DNA from 4 places in the Polaromonas aquatica genome. Region 2 is predicted to be linked to each of the others. Evidence: predicted binding sites of a transcription regulator. Region 2 holds the regulator's gene; each other region holds the start of a gene.
What was found. The regulator FNR, encoded in region 2, switches genes on or off when oxygen is low (the NO sensors DNR and NnrR bind a similar motif). The targets are predictions, from matches to a motif close to TTGATNNNNATCAA.

Region 1: the regulator FNR is predicted to act here: its motif matches at 1,997-2,010, upstream of ACFQND_RS06910 (universal stress protein).
Region 3: the regulator FNR is predicted to act here: its motif matches at 3,255-3,268, upstream of ACFQND_RS15550 (MBL fold metallo-hydrolase RNA specificity domain-containing protein).
Region 4: the regulator FNR is predicted to act here: its motif matches at 2,480-2,493, upstream of ACFQND_RS06940 (ornithine carbamoyltransferase).

The regions. Positions count from the first base shown of each region.
Region 1 covers NZ_JBHSRS010000015.1:114,995-120,320, reverse strand. The annotation lists partial or broken gene ACFQND_RS06920 (zinc-dependent alcohol dehydrogenase) at 1-548, shown strand, start outside; gene ACFQND_RS06915 (universal stress protein) at 774-1,238, shown strand; gene ACFQND_RS06910 (universal stress protein) at 1,375-1,830, opposite strand; gene ACFQND_RS06905 (dienelactone hydrolase family protein) at 2,200-2,886, shown strand; gene ACFQND_RS06900 (phosphoribosyltransferase) at 2,883-3,563, shown strand; gene ACFQND_RS06895 (erythromycin esterase family protein) at 3,793-4,872, shown strand; gene ACFQND_RS06890 (flavodoxin) at 5,080-5,326, shown strand, end outside.
Region 2 covers NZ_JBHSRS010000013.1:15,420-20,745, reverse strand. The annotation lists gene hemN (oxygen-independent coproporphyrinogen III oxidase) at 1-1,156, opposite strand, end outside; gene fnr (fumarate/nitrate reduction transcriptional regulator Fnr) at 1,351-2,070, shown strand; gene ACFQND_RS04225 (hypothetical protein) at 2,064-2,324, opposite strand; gene ACFQND_RS04220 (FixH family protein) at 2,311-2,604, opposite strand; gene ccoG (cytochrome c oxidase accessory protein CcoG) at 2,640-4,067, opposite strand; gene ccoP (cytochrome-c oxidase, cbb3-type subunit III) at 4,139-5,089, opposite strand; gene ACFQND_RS04205 (cbb3-type cytochrome oxidase subunit 3) at 5,101-5,238, opposite strand; gene ccoO (cytochrome-c oxidase, cbb3-type subunit II) at 5,252-5,326, opposite strand, start outside.
Region 3 covers NZ_JBHSRS010000079.1:81,219-86,544, forward strand. The annotation lists gene metK (methionine adenosyltransferase) at 1-920, shown strand, start outside; gene ACFQND_RS15545 (universal stress protein) at 1,052-1,531, opposite strand; gene ACFQND_RS15550 (MBL fold metallo-hydrolase RNA specificity domain-containing protein) at 1,620-2,978, opposite strand; gene ACFQND_RS15555 (co-chaperone GroES) at 3,555-3,845, shown strand; gene groL (chaperonin GroEL) at 3,894-5,326, shown strand, end outside.
Region 4 covers NZ_JBHSRS010000015.1:121,334-126,659, forward strand. The annotation lists gene ACFQND_RS06930 (universal stress protein) at 351-1,172, shown strand; gene ACFQND_RS06935 (exopolysaccharide biosynthesis protein) at 1,223-1,819, shown strand; gene ACFQND_RS06940 (ornithine carbamoyltransferase) at 1,932-2,444, opposite strand; gene ACFQND_RS06945 (Crp/Fnr family transcriptional regulator) at 2,728-3,444, shown strand; gene ACFQND_RS06950 (ATP-binding protein) at 3,475-5,326, opposite strand, start outside.

The DNA.
Region 1 (5,326 bases), on a different contig from region 2:
TTCTGGACTGCAAACCCGGCGACTGGGTGGCAATCTCCGGAATCGGCGGGCTTGGGCATTTCGCCGTGCAGTACGCCAAGGCCATGGGTTTTCATGTCGTCGCCGTGGATATCGACGACAACAAGCTATAACTGGCGACCAGTCTGGGCGCCGACATGGTCATCAACGCAGTCCGGCAAGATCCGGCCAAGGAACTGCAACACACGTTGCGAGGTGCTCACGGCGTACTGGTGACAGCCGTCTCGCGCTCTGCCTTCTCGCAAGCGCTGGGCATGTTGCACAAACGCGGCACCATGTCGCTGGTAGGCCTGCCGCCAGGCGACTTCGCGATGCCGATCTTCGATGTGGTACTGAATGCGAAGACGGTACGCGGCTCAATCGTGGGCACGAGAAAAGACCTGCAGGAGGCGCTCGAGTTCGCTGGCGAAGGCAGGATTCGTACGGTACGCAGCGAAGACAGGCTGGACAACATCAATGCAGTTTTCGATCGAATTCGTCATGGTGACATCGAGGGGCGCGTTGTCATGCGAATCGCAGAAGACGCATGAACCAATTCAAGTGACATCTTGTGTCCTCAATCGGAATATCCAGACGTATTCATAGATGTGCTTGATCACCCGGCGTTGATTTTTTCAGGACTGAACACAAAAAGCAGCCCAAAAATTCACGACGCCGTCCATTTCAGCGCACCCATGGCTTGATACACCTCAACACGGCACCGTTTGGAACGGGCAATACTGTCAGCAGTGCAAGTTCAAACCGGAGTACCGATCATGTTCAAACGAATTCTGATTCCTGTGGATGGCAGCCAAACCTCGACCAAGGCGCTTGTCGCCGGTTTGCAGATGGCACGCGAAACCGGCGCCAGCGTGCGCCTGCTACATGCGGTAAATGAAATGGCCTATCTGGGCGGAATAGATCCTTATGGATACTACCCCGCCGACCTTGTCGGCATGATGCGTGAAGGTGGAGCCAAGATTTTGGCCGATGCCATGGCCGTAAGCCAATCGGCCGGCGTGGCGGCAAGCCAGGTGCTGTGCGACGATCCTGGTAAGCGTCTGGGCGAGGCAGTGGCCGAGGCAGCCAAGCTCTGGAATGCCGACCTGGTTGTTGTCGGCTCTCATGGCCGGCGGGGCATTGGGCGTGTGCTGTTGGGCAGCGGCGCAGAGCAGATATTGAGACTGGCACCTGTACCGGTTCTGGTCATCCGCGGTACGGCTTCAGACGATAGCGACTAGGGAATAAGCGAAGGTCTCCGTCCAGGTTCCACAGAACGGCATCATTTCACCCGTTACTGCGGCAATACGCAGTGTTGTTGCAAGAGGGAATTCCTTCACGGCGTATAGTGCTTCAGCCACATCAAGAGGACAGTTTTCATGATGTCGGGGTCTCCATTCGTACAAGCAATACCGGCACCGGACTGGAACGCACGACCAACTCAGCGTCGCTACCCATGGCCAAGCGGCTAAACCCGCGGCGACCGTGTGTGCCCATAACGATCAACCCACAACCGGCCTTGACCGCCTCATCGTTGATTACCTCGGCTATGCGTTTGTTCGTGGCTTCACGCAACAGTGTCTCGGCTGGCACGCCTGCCTTGGCCGCCGCGCCCTTCGCCTTGCCCAGCAGGTCCTCGCCATACTGACGAGAGCGCTCCAACATCTCCTGGTAGTTCACGACCGCGGACATTTCCACAAGCATCGCGAAATCGTTTACCACGTGCAGCAGATACAAGCTTGTTTTTTGGCCCGTCGCCAGCTTGATTGCTTCGTGCAGCCCCCGCTCTGCAGCAGGGCTGCCATCCAGTGGAACCAGAATTTTTTGATACATGATGGCATCTCCGGAGCCGGTCAAAAATAACGTCCGCAACCGACCCAACCTGCGGACATGCAGATTCTCCTGTCCATGCGGCCAGACGCATTTGAGAAATCGCAAACCAGCTTCACATACCTATCCTGCCAGCAACAACATAGCCGGGGTCTTGATTCAGATTTCCTTGATCCAGATCAGGCAGGAAATTCCGGCACTCGCTAACCTGAGTGGCTTGTCATTCAAGGAAGGCAGAAAAGGCAACTCCAGCTCGAGTCCCCATGTTCTGCAACGACTGGGAGGGAAACAAGCCCGCCCTGTACCAGACGCTGGAAATGCTGCGCGGGCGCGCCCAGCGGTAGGATTTCTCTGAAAGAGAGGAAATGCGGCATGAGCAATTCAGCTTACGAAGCTCCAGCGATAGAGTTGCGCATCCCCTCGCGGGATGCCGTGCTCTATGGCGACTTGTTGCTGCCCCCCACATTTGAAGCACTGGTGCTTTTTGCCCACGGAAGCGGCAGTGGGCGGCACAGCGCCCGCAACCGCCAGGTTGCCAGGCGTCTTCAGCATGCAAGTATCGCCACCCTGCTCCTTGACTTGCTGACAGCCGGGGAGGAACAAGCCGACCTGCAGACTGGTGAATACCGTTTCGATATCGAACGGTTAACTTTACGGCTGCAGGACGCCACGCTGTGGGCGGCAAGCCAGGCGCAGTTGCAGCATGCTGCGATGGGCTACTTTGGCGCCAGCACGGGAAGTGCGGCAGCCCTGATAGCGGCGGCGCGCCTGGGGAACGGCATATTGGCCGTTGTGTCGCGCGGTGGGCGGCCGGACCTTGCGGGAAACGCCGTGCTTGACGCCATCACCGCGCCTACCTTGCTGATTGTCGGTGGCGCCGATCACGGCGTGGTTGAAATCAACGAAGAAGCGCACCGGCGCCTGCGCTGCAAAAAAAGCCTGGCCATCGTACCCGGTGCCACCCACCTCTTCGGCGAAGCAGGCGCACTGGATCAGGTCGCGGAGTTGGCCGCAGCATGGTTCAGCACATACCTGACCAGATTGAAGCACGCGCCATGACCACCAGTCATGCCCCTTTTCGTGATCGCCATCACGCAGGCCGCGTACTCGCGGAACAGCTCGAAAGTCATCGCAATAAGGCGGGCCTATTGGTGCTGGCCCTGCCACGCGGCGGCGTGGCCGTAGGCTTTGAAGTTGCGCGAGCGCTCCGGGCTCCAATGGACATTTTTGTGGTGCGCAAACTCGGCCTCCCGGGAAATGAGGAATACGCTATAGGCGCCATAGCCAGTGGCGGCGTGTGCGTCATGAATTCACTGGCCAATGAGGTCATGGGGCCGGAAGCACTGAGCAAGGTGATTGCACGAGAACGCGCCGAGCTCGAGCGACGCGAGCTGCTCTATCGAAGAAAGCGCCCAGCGGTACCTGTGCGCGGGCGCCACGTGATTGTGGTGGACGACGGGCTGGCTACGGGCTCCACCATGCGCGCCGCAGTGCAGGCCATACGCAAACAACACCCGGCTTACCTGACGGTTGCCGCACCTGTCGGTGCACAGGACACCACCGAGAGCCTGCGCGACGTGGCGGACGAGGTGGTCTGCGTGGTGGCGCTCTCGCCCTTTCGTGCCGTGAGCCTGTGGTACCAGGATTTCCCTCAGGCAAGCGACGACGAGGTGTGCTCGCTGCTGGAAGAGGCACACCGCCAGCGTGAACTGGACCCGCCCCCGGCGGTCCTGTAATGACTGGCTTATCTTCAACCCATGACAACGCGACAGCCTCCCTGGTGGAGCGCCTGCGCATGCATCTGAAACCGCTGACGGGCGGTGCAGGCCAATACGATGGCCTGCTGCAACTGATAGGCAACGCGCGTTTCGTTCTGCTGGGCGAAGCCTCGCACAGTACGCACGAGTTCTACGTCGAACGCGCCGAGATCACCAAACGCTTGACGCTTGGCGAGTCAACCGCTACGTGCGCGGCCAGTCGCAGGACCGGAACGCAAGTGCAGCACTGTCGGGCTTCAAGCGCTTTCCTGCCTGGATGTGGCGCAACACCGTGGTGCGGGATTTTGTTGAATGGCTGCATGAGCACAACCGCGGCTTGCCGGGTTCACAGCAAGTTGGCTTGTACGGTATTGACCTGTATAGCCTGTTTGCGTCCATTGAAGCTGTGCTGGCTTACCTGGATGTCGCCGATCCTCAGGCCGCCGCCCAGGCGCGGTCGCGCTATGCCTGCTTCGATCACTACGACAGGGACAGCCAGGCTTATGGTTACGCCTCCAGCTATGGCCTTAGGCCTAGCTGCGAGGACGAGGTAATACAGCAACTGCGCGAAATGAACTGCCGTCTCGCCGAGACCACGCCCCTACCAGGTATGGAAAGCGACGAGGCGTTCTTTGCCCAACAGAACGCCAGGCTGGTATGCAACGCAGAAGAGTACTACCGCACCATGTTCCATGGCCATATTTTGTCATGGAACCTGCGCGACAGCCATATGGTCGAGACACTGCAGGCCCTGGAACGCCACATGAAGGGCCACGGCATTTCGCCGCGTATTGCGGTATGGGCCCACAACTCGCACCTGGGCGACGCAGCCGCCACGGAGATGGGCGCACGAGGCGAATGGAGTGTAGGTCAGCTGGCACGCCAACATTGGGGTTCAGACACTGTGCTACTTGGCTTTTCAAGCTACCGCGGCAGCGTGACGGCGGCTACGCAATGGGATGCATCGGCACAACGCAGACGGGTGCGAGACGGCCTGCCCGGTAGCTATGAAGCGCTCTTTCACGAAACAGGGCTGCCCCGATTCTGGCTTTGGCTGCGCGGCAACGCCGCTCTGCGCGAGTGGCTTGCAGAACCGCGCCTGCAGCGCGCGATCGGTGTGATCTACCAGCCCCAGACGGAACGACAAAGCCACTATTTTCATACACACCTGGCGGACCAGTTCGACGCCGTGATCCACATCGACGAAACGCGCGCGCTGGAGCCCCTCGAAAGGGACGCCGGCTGGATCCATGGAGAGGTACCTGAAACCTTTCCATCTGGTCTGTGAGATAGATGATTGCTTGATCTGTATCAATCCCGGCGGTAACCACCGGGATTAAGGTCGAGAGGAGATTTGAGGTCATTGTGCGGGAGCACACCGGGAGTGTAGAACCAACAGGGGTTTCAGATGGACAAGGTACTTGTAGTCGTCTATTCGTATACAGGAACTTCACGTCGCCTGGCACGAATGTTATGCGGCCAGATGGGATGGCGCATGGGTGAAATATCCGAAACCCGGTCCCGCGCGGGGGTGCCAGGCACGCTGAAATGCGTCGCAGATTCGCTGTTCCGCCTGACGCCGCCTGTACTCTATGTAGGGCCTGACCCGAAAGACTTCCAGGCCGTGGTATTGATTGCCCCGATATGGGTTTATCGCCTGGCCGCACCTATGCGCAGTTTCGTGGCCGAACGCGTCGACCAGTTGCCTAGGACTGCCGTAGTGGCGGTGATGGGCGGTAAGG
Region 2 (5,326 bases):
GTTGCCCCTGGCACATCAATGCCATGATGACGGCGCGCCTGAGCAGATCATCGCGCGACAGGGCCAGGCCGCGAACAACCGGCAGGCGCCCCTGATCGAGATGGTCGTAATACTCTTCCAGCGTCTTGGCATTCTGGCTGTAGGTGGCACCAACGCGGCCTATGGCGGAAACGCCCAGCGCAATCAGGTCGCAGTCGGGCTGGGTACTGTAGCCCTGGAAATTTCGGTGCAAGCGGCCCTGCCGTTTGGCAACAGCCAGCGCATCGCCGGGCAAGGCGAAATGATCCATGCCCACATAAACATAGCCGGCAGCGTCAAACGCCGCCAGTGAACGGGAAAACATGGCCATCTTGGCGGAGGCATCGGGCAATTCAGCCGTTGCAATGCGGCGCTGCGGCTTGAAACGTTCCGGCAGGTGCGCATAGGCATAAAGCGCAACCCGGTCAGGCCGCAATGCCGTCACTTGCTCAAGTGTCCGGTCAAATGATTCCGGCGTCTGCATGGGCAGGCCATAAATCAGGTCAACATTGATGGACTCAAAACCTTTCGAACGGGCAGCGTCAACCAGGCCGAACACCTGCTCCGCTGGCTGGACACGGTGCACTGCCCGCTGTACGGCCGGATCAAAATCCTGCACGCCAAAGCTCAGCCGGTTGAACCCCAGTTCGGCCAGCACTGCAAGCCGGGCCTCATCGACGGTTCGCGGATCAATTTCAATCGAATACTCACCACCCGGGGTAAATGAAAAACTGCGGCGCAACAGGGCCATCAATGCCCTGAGCTGCATGTCGTTCAGGAAAGTCGGCGTGCCTCCACCCAGATGCAGCTGGCTCACGACCTGACCAATACCTGCATGGGCCACTTGCAAATCGATTTCGCGGCCCAGGTAACGCAGGTATTCATCGGCCTTGCCGTGATGCCTGGTGATGATCTTGTTGCATGCGCAGTAGTAACACAGGGACTCGCAAAACGGAATGTGGACGTACAGGGACAGCGGCAACGCCATGGCTGCGGCGCCGCCATGGCGTTGCGACAGCGCCTGTGCATAGTCATCCGCAGCAAAGGCCTCGACAAAGCGGTCCGCTGTCGGATAGGAGGTATAACGCGGCCCGTTCAGGTCAAATCTGCGCAGCAGGTCGGGCGAAACAACACTCATGAACTGATTTCCTTGGAAGAATGCACACTGTGCCGCCAAATATCAGCCCTCGCCTTGACCTGTATCAAACCCTCCGCAGTCCCACATCGGCATAATCTGATCTACATCATGGATTCGTTGCGTTCGCGACGGATGCCGCCTCTTTCACGGAAAAACGACCTAAACACCAACCGGACTGTTCACACTGCCCCCAAATGCTCAAAGAAACCATCAAAGTAGCCTGTTCGAGTTGTAATCTGCGCGAACTGTGCATGCCTGTTGGCCTAAACACCCAGGAGCTGATCCGTGTTGACGAACTGGTGGCAACCCGGCGGACCGTCAAGCGCGGCGCGGCACTTTTCCACACGGGGGAAAAATTCACCTCGCTGTATGCCATTCGCAGCGGCTTCTTCAAAACCGGCATCACGACTGAAGACGGACGGGACCAGGTCACCGGCTTTCAGATGGCCGGTGAAATCATCGGCCTGGATGGCATCGTCAACGAGCAGCACACCTGCGATGCCGTGGCGCTTGAAGACGCCGAGGTGTGCGTGATGCCCTTCGACCGCATTGAGGAAATCTCAAGGGAGGTCAATGCCCTCCAGCACCACGTGCACAAGATCATGAGCCGGGAAATCGTGCGGGACCACGGCGTGATGCTGCTGCTCGGGAGCATGCGGGCCGAAGAGCGGCTGGCCGCCTTCCTGCTCAACCTGGTGCAGCGCCTGCAGGCACGTGGTTTTTCGAAATCCGAACTGGTGTTGCGCATGACACGCGAGGAAATCGGCAGCTACCTGGGCATGAAACTCGAAACCGTGAGCCGCACGTTTTCAAAATTTGCCGATGATGGCGTGATTGCGGTAAAGCAGCGCAACATCCACATCCTGGACGCCGATGCGCTAAAGCGCATTGTCAATGTGCCCCAGTGTCATTGATTGATGGCGTCAGGCTCGGCAAGCCATAACACCAGGCCATTGCTGATCACAGCGATAAACCAAAACATAAAAAAAGCCACCGTATAAACGCCCTTGCGGCTTGCCTGCAGCTCAAGGCCTGGCCAATGAATCTCGCCAGGGTCAATCATCGAAAAAACCAGCACTTCAAGCAGGCAGGCCGCCAAAAAGGCCGGCCAGATGATGAGTCCCCAGCGTTTGAGACCCTGGGCTTCAGGCTGGTCATGGTTTTTCATTGCTTTTTCCCCCGGTTGCGCTGTGGTTGCGGCCCGTCTGGGCCGGCTGCATCAGCGGTTTTGCCGCATTCACCTCCCGGCTGATCTCAAGCCCCTCACGGTAAGAGTCCTCTGATACAACGGCGTCCGGCCCCTGCATGATGTAGAACGCAGTGACGATACAGGCCAGCACCGCCGACAGCGGCCCGGCAATCACCATCCAGACATAGGGCTCTTTCCACCATGGGCGGACTTCAGGCGAATGCAGCATGTTTGCACTGTCTCTACTGGCGGGGTTCATGAAAAAGTCCTCCACAAGGATATTAGGAAAACACCTTAACGCGGTACCAGGAAAACCGATTTTTCGACGACTTCATCCTGCGAAGCGCCCTGCTTCGAAATCACAAAGGTAATGGGATGAGAGCCCGCAGCCACGGCATCGGGCGGCACCTGCACCCGCACCGGAACCCAGCGCGCACCGGCGGCGTCGACCACCACCTGCGCGTCGGACACAATCCGGGCTCCCGCCATCCCCTCCACCTTGAGCACATACTGCTGATCATGCTCGGTTGCATTCATGATCTGCAGGCCGTAAACATTTTCAATCTGACCCTGGCCCACCTGGCGGGCCATCGCGCCACGGTCGCGCACCACGTCCACCTTGAACGAAGGCCGAACCAGCAAGGCCCACAGCATCCCCGTACCGATGGCCACCAGCACCGCCGTGTACACAAGAACCCGGGGCCGCCGCACCCGGCGAAACATCGCGGAACGGGACAGTTTCTGGTCCATGCCGTTCTGTGTGCTGTAGCGGATCAGCCCGCGCGGGTAGTTCATTTTTTCCATGACACTGTCGCACACGTCGATGCAGGCCGAGCAGCTGATGCATTCATATTGCAGGCCATCACGAATGTCTATGCCCGTGGGGCAAACCTGCACGCACAGGCCGCAGTCAATGCAGTCTCCCAGACCTTTGGCGCGGTACTGGGCCAGTGCTTCGCTGCGCCGACGTGAGCCCCGGTGCTCGCCCCGCGCGCCGTCGTAGGTAACGATCAGCGTGTCGCGGTCAAACATCGCGCTCTGGAAGCGGGCATAAGGGCACATGTATTTGCACACCTGCTCGCGCATCCAGCCGGCATTGCCATAAGTCGCAAAGCCGTAGAAAAGCACCCAGAACAATTCCCACGGCCCCAGAGCCCAGCTTCCAACCGCGCCCAGCAGCTCGCGAATCGGCGTGAAATAACCGACAAACGTAAAGCCCGTCCACAAGCCAATCGTTATCCAGACCGCATGCTTGGCAGTCTTGCGGAAAATTTTGGCAATACTCCAGGGGCCCTTATCCAGGCGCATCCGGGCTATCCTGTCACCTTCAATCCTGCGCTCCACCCACATGAAAATTTCGGTATAAACCGTTTGTGGGCAGGCGTAGCCACACCAAAGCCGGCCCGCCACCGCCGTGAACAGGAAGAGCGACAGCGCGCTGATAACCAGCAGGCCTGTCAGGTAAATCAGGTCCTGCGGGTAAAGCACCAGGTTGAAGATATAAAACCGGCGCGCCCCCAGATCAAACAGCATGGCCTGCCGATCGTTGATAGTCAGCCAGGGCAAGCCGTAAAACACCAGTTGCGTGGCCCAGACCATGGCCCAGCGCCATTGGTTAAACCAGCCCGAAACGCCTTTTGCGTAGATCTTCTTTTCTGACTGGTACAGCGACACGATGCCGGAGGAGTCATCTGCCGCGACTGCCGCATCCCGGCTACTCACGGCCGCTATCGGAATGACTGGCTGTCCCGGGGAAAATCTGTCTGAATGAGGTGCCACGCGACGCTGTATTTTCAGGGTTTAGGGGTGGCCGCAGGTGCAGGGAAACTGCTGCCGGAAAGGCTCAGCACATAGGCCGCCACCACATGGATCTGGTCAGCCGTCAGCTTGGGCGCCTGAGCCGGCATGACATTGGTTTTGCCGTTTTTGATCATGTTGACAATGGCGGCCTCCCCCCAGCCGTGTAGCCAGTAGTCATCCGTCAGATTTGGTGCGCCCAGGGTCTTGTTGCCCTTGCCGTCGATACCATGGCATGCAGCACAGGCCGAAAACCTGGCCTTGCCGCTGAATGCCTTGATTTCGTTGTGGGGACTGCCGGACAGCGACAGAACATAGTTGGCCAACTCGCTCATCTGGGCCTCCCCGCCTACGGCCTCTGCCATGGGCGGCATCACGCCGGTGCGGCCATTGGTCACTGTCTGCACGATGTGTGCGGCGCTGCGTTCGCCAAGCCAAGCCGTATTTGCGTTGGTCAGGTTGGGATAGGACTTGCTGCCCCGGGCGTCCGAGCCATGGCACTGCGCACAATTGTTCATGAACAGGCGCTCTCCCACCGCCAGGGCGCGTGCATCTTTTACCAGCGCCTCGACAGGCTGGGCGGAAAACCCGGCATACAGGGGTGCAACCTCCGCGCGAAACTGCGTGACATCCTGGCTGTGTTCGCTGTCCGCCGACCAGTTCAGCAAGCCCTTGAAGCTGCCCAGGCCCGGAAAGATGGCGAGGTAGCCCAGCGCAAACACCACGGTCAGGATGAACAGCCACATCCACCAGCGCGGCAGGGGGTTGTTCAATTCCCGCAAGTCCCCGTCCCACACGTGGCCGGTGGTGTTGTCATTGGATTGGCCGGCTTGAACCTTGACGGTCGCCTTGCCAGCAAGCCACAGCAGCAACGCACAGGCCAGGATGGACACCAGGCTGATGGCCGCCACATACCAGGGCCAGAATCCGTTCGTGAAATCGCTCATCGCCACAACCCCTATTCAGACCGGAACGGCAGTTGGGCCGCATCTTCAAACTGTTCTTTTCTGGAGGGGAGGTAAGCCCAGACCAGAATTCCGATGAACACAACAAATGCAGCCACGGTCACCAGGCTGCGCAGTACATTGATATCCATTTGATGAGCTCCCTTATTTGAGCGCGAGGCCCAGGCCCTGCAGGTAAGCCACCATCGCATCAAGCTCGGTCTTGTCCTTGAGCTGTGC
Region 3 (5,326 bases), on a different contig from region 2:
ACAAGGGCTGCGCGGTCATGGTCTGCTATGACAAGCAGTCCAACGACATCGCCCAGGGCGTGGACCACGCATCCGACGACCACCTGAACACCGGCGCCGGCGACCAGGGCCTGATGTTCGGCTACGCCTGCGACGAAACGCCCGAGTTGATGCCCGCGCCGATTTATTACGCACACCGCCTGGTCGAGCGCCAGGCCCAATTGCGCAAGGACGGCCGCCTGCCCTTTCTTCGTCCCGATGCAAAAAGCCAGGTCACCATGCGTTATGTGGACGGCAAGCCGCACAGCATTGACACCGTGGTGCTGTCCACCCAGCACAGCCCGGACCAGAGCGAAACACAGACAAAAATGAAGGCCTCGTTCACCGAAGCCATCATTGAGGAAATCATCAAGCCGGTGCTGCCCAAGGAGTGGCTGAAAGACACCAAGTACCTGATCAACCCGACCGGCCGTTTTGTCATCGGCGGCCCGCAGGGCGACTGCGGCCTGACCGGCCGCAAGATCATTGTGGACACCTACGGCGGTGCCTGCCCGCACGGCGGCGGCGCCTTCAGCGGCAAGGACCCCAGCAAGGTGGACCGCTCGGCCGCCTATGCAGCACGTTACGTAGCCAAAAACATCGTCGCAGCCGGCCTGGCCAAGCAGTGCCAGATCCAGGTGGCCTACGCCATCGGCGTGGCGCACCCCATGAACGTGACGGTCTACACCGAAGGCACGGGCGTGATCTCCGACGAGAAACTCTCGGCGCTGGTGCAGGAACACTTTGACCTGCGTCCAAAGGGCATCATCCAGATGCTGGACCTGCTGCGCCCGATCTACGAGAAGACTGCCGCCTACGGCCACTTTGGCCGCGACGAGCCGGAATTCTCATGGGAAAAAACCGACAAGGCAGCCGCGCTGCGTGCAGCAGCAGGCCTCTGAGATAGCACACGCCACCCAGGACAAAGCCACCTGCGGGTGGCTTTTTCTTGTGTTGATGTATTTGTCTGGTGCGACAGACCCCGCTCACACCACCCTTCATGGTGAGCAACCCTGGCCAGACACCCATCAGCCTAGGCAGCGCTTTTGCTGCCGGCTTCGGCTTCTTCAGTGCCGCGCACCAGCAGTACCGGCACGGGTGCAACACGCAAAATCTGTTCCGCGTCGCTGCCCAGGAAAACCCGGCGAACACCTCGCCGTCCATGCGTGCCAATGACAATCAGGTCGGCGGGCCAGCCAAGGGCCTGTGAAACAACCAGGTCGCTCAAGCGGCCCACGCCATCATCGATCAGCACCGTTTCCGCCTGCACGCCTTTTGAGGCGGCGAGGGTCTGCCCCTCTTTTAATATCGTTTGCCCGCCCTCCCGCAACAGCGGCAGCAGATCGGTAATGAACACAGCGGGTGACTCAAAGCCACCCACATAGGCAAAGGGGTCCACAAAATGGAGCAGCCTCAACTGCGCGCCCATGACCGCAGCCAGCTTGATGGCCTCGCCCAGGCCAAGGCGGGAGGTGGGACTTCCGTCGATGGGAACCAGGATTTTTTTATACATGATCAAGTCCTTTTCAATAAACAATCGAAACACAGCCTTTCAACAAGCGCATGCTGGCCGGCAAAACCGGAGGGCAGGCCGGCACAACCTACTCCAGGGCGACCGACTCAAGATAGTCGGGCAGGTGGCAAGCCCAGCCGAGCTCACGCTCAATCCGCTGTCGCATGGCATCGGCTGCGTCAGGCTCGCCATGCGTGATGAAGGTCCGCAGGGGCGGTTTGGCAAAGGCTTTCAGCCACTGGATGATCTCGGCCGCGTCGGCATGGGCAGAAAAGCTTGTCAACGCATCGATGTGCGCAAGCACAGGCACTTCGGTGCCGTGGATACGGATGGTCCTGGCCCCCGCCAGCATCGCGGCACCCCGCGTGCCACCCGCCTGGTACCCGGCAAACAAAACGGTATTTCGTTCATGCGGCAGGAAGGCCTTGAGGTGATGCACGACCCGCCCGCCCGTGGCCATGCCGCTGGCGGCAATGATCACCATTGGACCCTTTTTCCGGTTCAGCGACTCGGACTCCTCCGGGCTGTTCACGATATGCGCAGCGCTGCACATGGCTTCGCACTGCTCAGGCGTCAGGCGATGCTGGCTGCGATATTTCCGGTAAATTTCAGTCGCATTGGCGGCCATAGGACTGTTCAGGTATATCGGCAAGTGTGCAATCGCCCCCCTGGACTTGAGCAGGTACAGGCAATAAAGAAGGCTCTGCGCCCGCCCCACGGCAAATGCCGGAATGATCACGGCGCCGCCGCGCGCGGCCGTACGGTTGATCACCTCGGCAAGCTTGTCCATCGGATCGCCTTGTTCATGCAGGCGGTTTCCGTAAGTCGACTCGACAACAAGGTAGTCAGCTCCCGGCACTTTTTCAGGGGCGGCCAGAACCAGATCCTCCGGCCGGCCAATATCACCCGAAAACAGTATGGAGCGCTGCTCGCTGCGGATATGCACAAACGCCGAGCCCAGCATGTGCCCCGAAGGAATGAAGACGGCCTCCAGGCCCGGCGACAGGTGCCAGCTGGTGTGGAAATCAACCGACGCGAACCGCCCCAGGCATTTTTCCGCATCTGCACGTGTGTACAGGGGCAATGCCGGCTGGTGTTTTGAAAAGCCGTGGCGATTGGCGTAGTTGGCCTCTTCCTCCTGGAGATAACCGCTGTCAGGCAACAGAATCCCGCAAAGGGCGCGCGTTGCCTCGGTGCAAAAGACCTTCCCGGCAAATCCCTGCTTCACCAGCAGCGGAATGTAGCCACTATGGTCAATATGGGCATGGGTAAGTACCACCGCGTCAATCTCGCTGGCCGGCACCGGCAATGACGCCCAGTTACGCAGGCGCAGTTGCTTGTAACCCTGAAACAGCCCGCAATCAATGAGGATCTTGACACCCTTGTGTTGCAGAAGGTACTTGGACCCTGTCACGGTTCCAGTTGCCCCCAGAAATTGAAGGTTCATGGAGTTTGCATCCTGAGTCATATCGGTTCCAAGCCGTCATGTCTGTGCCAGGCATAGTACCGAACCAGGCTCCAAATGCCCAGGCACGCGTCCGATGGCCGATCACCCGAAGCCGCAGCAGCCATTTCACAGCCATCCACCACAAGAAAAATTTTTCTGCACATAAAGGTCACTGTCCCCCATTGGTGGCGCCTCACGCCCATGTGACGATCCTGCCCATCCAGGGGCCTGGCGTCCCAAGAGATAAAAATCTTAGGCGACTGATGAAAACCCAGCTTGATCCAGCGCAAGCTTTGGCCCGGCAGATCCGGAAAGCCCGGGGTCGGCCAAGAAACCGGACTGCCGATAAAAGCGCCCTGAACGCCCGGAATCCCCATCAGAATTGATTTGGCGCAAACAGATTTACCCTTCTGCGAGCCTGCCACCCTTGAAAAGGGGCTCAAATGCCCCTATGATTAGCACTCGACGGCCATGAGTGCTAACAAACGCACCCAAGCCGCAGATTGACAAGTGCCAGCCCTCTTTAGTTGGCATTTTTGTTTTCTTAAAACCATTGTTTAAAAACAAGGAGCTCTCATGAAACTTCGTCCTTTGCACGACCGCGTGATCGTCAAACGCGTGGAAAACGAAACCAAAACCGCTTCCGGCATCGTTATTCCTGACAGCGCTGCTGAAAAGCCTGATCAAGGCGAGATCCTGGCCGTTGGCCCAGGCAAGAAAAACGACAAGGGTGAAGTTCAGCCTGTTGGCGTGAAAGTCGGCGACCGCGTTTTGTTCGGCAAATACAGCGGCCAGACCGTCAAGGTCGATGGCGATGAATTGCTGGTCATGAAAGAAGAAGACCTCTTCGCAGTGGTCGAGAAGTAATTTCTCAGCTCTTTCAATCCCTAATTAACTGAATCTGGAGAATTAAACATGGCAGCAAAAGACGTCATTTTCGGCGGCGAAGCCCGCGCACGCATGGTCGAGGGTGTGAACATCCTGGCCAACGCAGTCAAGGTTACCCTGGGCCCCAAAGGCCGTAACGTGGTGCTCGAGCGCTCTTTCGGCGCCCCCACCGTGACCAAGGACGGTGTGTCCGTCGCCAAGGAAATCGAACTGAAAGACAAGCTGCAGAACATGGGCGCGCAGATGGTCAAGGAAGTTGCGTCCAAGACCTCCGATATCGCTGGTGACGGCACCACGACCGCTACCGTTCTGGCTCAAGCCATTGTTCGCGAAGGCATGAAGTATGTCGCCGCCGGCATGAACCCTATGGACCTGAAGCGCGGTATCGACAAGGCTGTTTCGGCCCTGGTCGACGAACTGAAAAAAGCTTCCAAAGCCACCACCACTTCCAAGGAAATCGCCCAGGTAGGCTCGATTTCCGCCAACTCTGACGAAACCATCGGCAAGATCATTGCTGATGCCATGGACAAAGTCGGCAAGGAAGGCGTCATCACCGTTGAAGACGGCAAATCCCTCGAATCCGAACTCGACGTCGTTGAAGGCATGCAGTTTGACCGCGGCTACCTGTCGCCTTACTTCATCAACAACCCAGAGAAGCAGTCGGCGATCCTGGACAACCCGTTTGTCCTGCTCTACGACAAGAAAATCAGCAACATCCGTGACCTGCTGCCTACGCTGGAACAAGTCGCAAAAGCTGGCCGTCCATTGCTGATCATCGCTGAAGAAGTTGATGGCGAAGCCCTGGCAACGCTGGTGGTCAACACCCTGCGCGGCATCCTGAAAGTGGTGGCCGTCAAGGCTCCAGGCTTCGGCGATCGCCGCAAAGCCATGCTGGAAGACATCGCCACCCTGACCGGCGGCAAGGTCATCGCTGAAGAAGTCGGCATGTCGCTTGAAAAAGCAACGCTGGCTGACCTCGGTTCTGCCAAGCGCATCGAAGTGGGCAAGGAAAACACCATCATCATCGACGGTGCAGGTGCTGCTGCCGACATCGAGGCACGCGTCAAGCAAGTGCGCGTGCAGATCGAAGAAGCGACCAGCGACTACGACCGTGAAAAACTGCAAGAGCGCGTGGCCAAGCTGGCCGGCGGTGTTGCCGTGATCAAGGTTGGCGCTGCCACCGAAGTCGAAATGAAAGAGAAGAAAGCCCGCGTTGAAGATGCACTGCACGCTACCCGCGCTGCCGTGGAAGAAGGCATCGTGGCTGGCGGCGGCGTGGCTCTGCTGCGCGCCAAGCAAACTGCCGGCGTCATCAAGGGTGACAACGCTGACCAGGAAGCCGGCATCAAGCTGGTCCTGCGCGCCATCGAAGCTCCCCTGCGCGAAATCGTTTACAACGCAGGCGGCGAAGCCTCTGTGGTGGTGAACGCCGTGCTGGCCGGCAAGGGCAACTTTGGCTT
Region 4 (5,326 bases), on a different contig from region 2:
TACGCCATGGTGCACTAACTGTTCTGGTTTCGCCCGCATCATGCCGATATGCTCAATGCCTGTGCTTTCGCGTATTGATGCGCCCGCGTTACCAAGCACCACGGCTAGCGGAAAAAAAGATGACTGCGAATCGAAGCTTCATGGTGGTATGCGGCATTTTTCTTCCTTGCCAGCGGCCTGATAGGTACAAGGCTAGAGGTATATCGATGGTGGTCGCTTGCGCAAGATCAAATAACTGCGCTGTCTCTGTGCGCCCAATCGACATCGTCGGCGATTGATGCAGCGCAAAGCTGGAAGGTCCGCACAGGCGTAAGGTCATCCATACCATTTCCATGCCTTAAGGACTTTTTATGCAGACGCCAAAGTCAATATTGCTACATCTCGACGGTTCTGTACGCGCTGCAGAGCGCGTCAAGGCCGCCTGTTGGCTCGCTGATGACTTCGACGCACAAGTCATCTGCATGTCTTGCACGATGTCTGCGCTGATGCGTTACCCCTTTGCTCTGGAGGGCGCTGCTCAAGCCATATCGATCATGCAGGAACTGGACAAGGAATGCCGTGACAAGGCGTTTGCAACCTTTGTGGCTGCTGGCGCCGGGTCACCGCGCCTCACATGGGCCGAGCCTTTGGCCGACGCACCCTGGGGCTTCGTTCGCCGTGCGCTGTATGCTGATTTGATGATTCTGGGTCAGCGCGACCCGGATGATCCGGCTGCCGGCGAGCTGCCGGCCGACTTCTTGCCGAGTTTGCTCGTCGATAGCGGGCGGCCTGCGCTGATACTGCCCTATGCCGGAGCGATCGCGCCCATCGGGCGTACGGTGCTGGTCGCATGGAAGGAGACGCGAGAAGCGGCCCGCGCAGTGTCGGCAGCATTGCCCTGGTTGCGAAATGCAAACCATGTACATGTCGTTTGCTACGGTGAGTCGGCTCGTGAGTCCCTTCATGCGCTGCACGGCTACCTCGAAGTGCAGGGCATATCCGCAACGCTGCATCCGGGCGGCCCAGAGCAGGGTGATGCCGGCAGCAATCTGCTGTCGATGGCCGCGGACCTGGGGTCGGATCTTCTTGTCATGGGTTGCTATGGCCATAGCCGGGCGCGCGAATGGGTTTGGGGCGGCGCGACGCACACCATCTTGCAATCCATGACGCTACCGGTGCTGATGTCGCACTGAGCGCAGTCCTTCCGTACAGCATGCGTTGAAGGTAAAAACCTCCTTTACCAGTGATTGAGCTGGACTCCCTGGTTCAACTGGCTTTGGACCATTCCAAGCGGCGCATCACGATTGCAGATATGGTCCACGCCTTGGGCGATGGTAGCCTGAAGATGCTGATTCTCTTTTTTGCCTTGCCCAACAGCGTTCCTACTCTTCCTGGCACGTCAACAATCCTTTGTTTGCCCCTGCTATTCCTGACCATGCAGATGGCTCTATGTCAGTCGCCCTGGATGCCAGCCTGGCTGGCCAGACAATCTCTATCAAGAAAGGATTTCGCCACGCTTGTCTTGCGTCTGAAGACGCTGTCGACACGAATCGACAGGATCTGCATCCCACGACTGGGAAGGTATGTGGGCTGCGGTGCCATACGGGTGGCAGGTTTTCTGGGTATATTGCTTTCCGCGGTGCTGGTATTGCCTTTGCCGTTGGTGAATGTACCTTGCGGCATCGCATTGGTGCTGCTTTCACTCGGTAACTTATATAAGGATGGCCTTTTTTCGATACTGGGTTTCATCACTGGATTCGCCTCGCTTGGACTGGCAGCAGGTGTCGTGATTTTCTCCTGGCGTATCGGTCACCAGATTCTGTTGTCCTGGCGTTTCTAGGCATCAGAAGGAGCCAGACCTGGGTCTTATTTATCCGCATGGGGGAGCAGTTCCATATAGCCAAGCCACCATATCGGGATCCATCGCCAGGCGTCTATACAAGGCATGGTTTTTACAACTCCATGTCCATTGCATGCAACAGGACAGCCTGCAGCACAAAGCGCCGTTTGTCGGCTTCCGGGTTGTCGTCTCCGAGACAGGCTGCGATTCCGGCCGTTGGGTGCATTGGCGATGAAAGACCGTCGAAGACAGGTACATCGGCCCCGTAGGCCAGTTGCCGAACGTAATCGGAAGGCAATCCAAGGCATTCCACCGCGTCGTATAGCCGGCCAAGCATGTATGCGATTTTCTGAACATCTTGCGGGACGGCAAGGTCAGACAGGTCCAGGTGTACGTGTGCGACTTGTGCCCCCAGTTCGGTGACCGCGAGCTGAAATAGTGCTTGTGGCGCGTCAGTCTCCGACGTATAAAGCAGCGCGAAATTCTGACCTCGTAGCAAAGGCGGCGCCAAACCGGTTAAGGCATAGCGCTGCAGTACGCGCGCATTGGAGAAGACCTTGCTCGTGTATTCAGGCGGCAGCCCCCGGAAACCGTCGCAGCCAATGTTGAGAAGTTGTGCATTCACGATGCGTCAGCTTAATAAGAGCAGCCGCAGTTCCCTTGACATGAATCAAATACGTGACCTGTCAAGCCACATCTGACACAAAGCATTGACACAGTGTTACCGAGTGATGCGCACCATTGTTATGGTCTTGCCCGGCGCCCCCTAGCATGGGCTTTGTCACTTCATATCACCCACACAGGAGTTTGAGATGCTTGTTTCTGTTGCTGCCATTCCCGCCCCGTTGAAGTCCTTCGCAACGGCTGCTTCTACCCGCGCAACCAGTGCCCCCCATGCAATGCCCTGCATGCCCAGGCAAAAGCCGGGTCAAAAAATCTCCGACATGATGGCCCGGTTAAGCGGGCAAGTTGCCCCGCAACGCCGGATGGTTCATGCAGGCGATGTGATCTACCAGGCCGGCGAGCGATTTGGCCATCTCTACATTCTGAACTCCGGGTTCTTCAAGATTGTGAATCTCTCCGCTGATGGGCGCGAGCAGGTTGTCAGCCTCAAATTTCGCGGCGACTGGCTTGGTTTCGATGGCATAGCTGATGGTCATTACGTCTGCGACGCAGTTGCGATGGAGACCGGCGAGGTCTGGGGGTTCCGCTACGATGAGCTGCTTTGCGCCTGCGCCGTCCAGCCCATGCTGCTGGCCGTATTGCATGAGGCAATGAGTCGCGAAATCGCCCATGACCGGGACTCGCTGATGTCCGTTTGTACACTGCCGGCCGACGCCCGTGTTGCCGAGTTTTTGCGTCACTGGGTGGAGTCGCTGACAGAGCGCGGCATGCGCACGGACGAGATCACGCTTTGCATGACGCGCGCAGAGATTGGCAATTACCTGGGCATGACTCTGGAATCGGTGAGTCGTGCGCTTACCAGGCTGGCGCGCGACAAGATCATCGCCTTCGCCCGGAAAGGACGTCGCGAAGTGCGGATTCCCGACGCTGATGCCTTGTCGGCATTTGTTCAACGCTGCATCGCGCCAGTGCCCACATCAAAGCCATTACTGGTACATTGAATATCGCCTTGGCAGATGTTTTATGAACACTCAGCCTCCGGTTTTACGCCTGATCCATATGCTCTCTATCGCCTGCGCAAGTTCGGCGCGATTAAAGGGCTTGAGCAACAGTTCCCAGGCCGAAGGTGTGTCGCGGGCGGAGTCCAGCAACTCAGAGGAGAAGCCCGACATCAGAAGAATGGCGATGCCAGGAAAACGGTGTTGAACATGAGCTGCGAGTTCAGTACCACGCATGCCCGGGCCTAACGCAATATCGGTAAGTAGCAAATCGAACGGTGCGCTGGACCCCAACGCGCTCAGGGCTCGCTCACAGTTCACCGCGGTGGTCACTTTGCAATCCAGCAGGCCGAGAAACGCCTGTGTAATCTTGCTGACCTCGGGATCGTCCTCCACCAGCAGCACCCTCAAGCCACGAGGCACAGCCTGTTGGCAGAACTCCCGGACATCCGGGTCAACCGATGCACCACTCTTCCACGTGCTCGGGAGGTAAAGTGTCACGGCTGTTCCGGCACCGGGTTCGCTGTCAATGGTCACCACGCCCTTTGACTGTTTTACGAATCCATACACGGTACTCAGGCCCAGACCCGTACCGCGCCCCATGTCTTTTGTCGTAAAGAACGGCTCAAAGGCGCGTTCCTTGACTTCGTTCGACATGCCTGTACCCGTATCGGTGACCCTGATGGCAACAAAACACTCGCCATGCGCATCCGGCTCGTCCAATTGTTGGCGAGCCCATGTGGGCAGCGTGTCATGAACCTCCGCGCTGAAGCTGAGCGTTCCGCCCTCAGGCATGGCATCGCGCGCATTGATGGCTATATTAAGTAGCGCCGATTCAAGTTGACCGGGGTCTACCTGTATCGCGGGGCAGCAGGGCGGTGTAACCACCTCGATGCGTATGCGTTGGTCGAGTGTACGCCGCAACATCTCGGCCATCGATAGCAGCAGGGTATCCACGTCCACTGCGGTGGGTTGCAGCACTTGCCGGCGCGCAAATGCGAGTAGCTTGCTCGTCAGCTCGGCAGCGCGCCGACTGGCGCGCGCCGCTGCGTTGACCATTTGGGCTGCAGTGCGGTCCTTTGCGATGGTGCCGAGCTCCTCCAGTACCTGCAAGTTGCCCTGGATGACGGTCAGCAGATTATTGAAATCATGCGCAATACCTCCAGTCAGTTTACCCACGCTCTCCAATCGCTGAGCATGGATGAGGGCTTCCTCTGTCTGTGCCCGCTGAAGGCTGGTTGAAAGCAGGCTGGCCAGGGAACCCAGAAAGCGCAGTTCCTCATCGCCGAAGCGCTTCGGGTCGCGTGATCGCACGGCAAGGGTTCCAATGACGCGCCCGCGATCAAGCAGCGGCACCGCCATCGCGCTGACGAGGCCTGCGTCAAGGTAGGCCTTGGGTACGGTGAAGCGGCGCTCGGTGCGGTAATCCGTGATGATGACCGGCTGACCTTGGCGCAGGAGGAAGCCGGGGGATGTGCTGGGGTTGCTGGAGATGTAGGCACCGACCTCCTCGCCCCGTACCAGACCTGCTCCGCTGGCGACACGAAATTCCGCCCGATTTGGCTCGAGTAGCAACACCATGGCAGTCTCTACCTGGAGTGCTGCCGCGGCAATCACGGGCGCCTGGTCAAGTAGTATCTGCGTGTTTCGCATATCGACCGCAAGATGTCCGAACTGTGCCAAGTGCTCACTGTAACGCGCGCGTTGTATCGCTTCTTTGACGCGTGGGTACGCCCCGATGCCACGGATGGCCGCCACAACAAAGGGCAGTGCATGTATCTGCAACGGACTGAGGGCTATCTCTACCATGACCTCGCAGCCATCCTTACGCTTGGCCGTCAGCTCCATATGCGTACCCATGGGGCGCGGGACAGGCGCATGACCA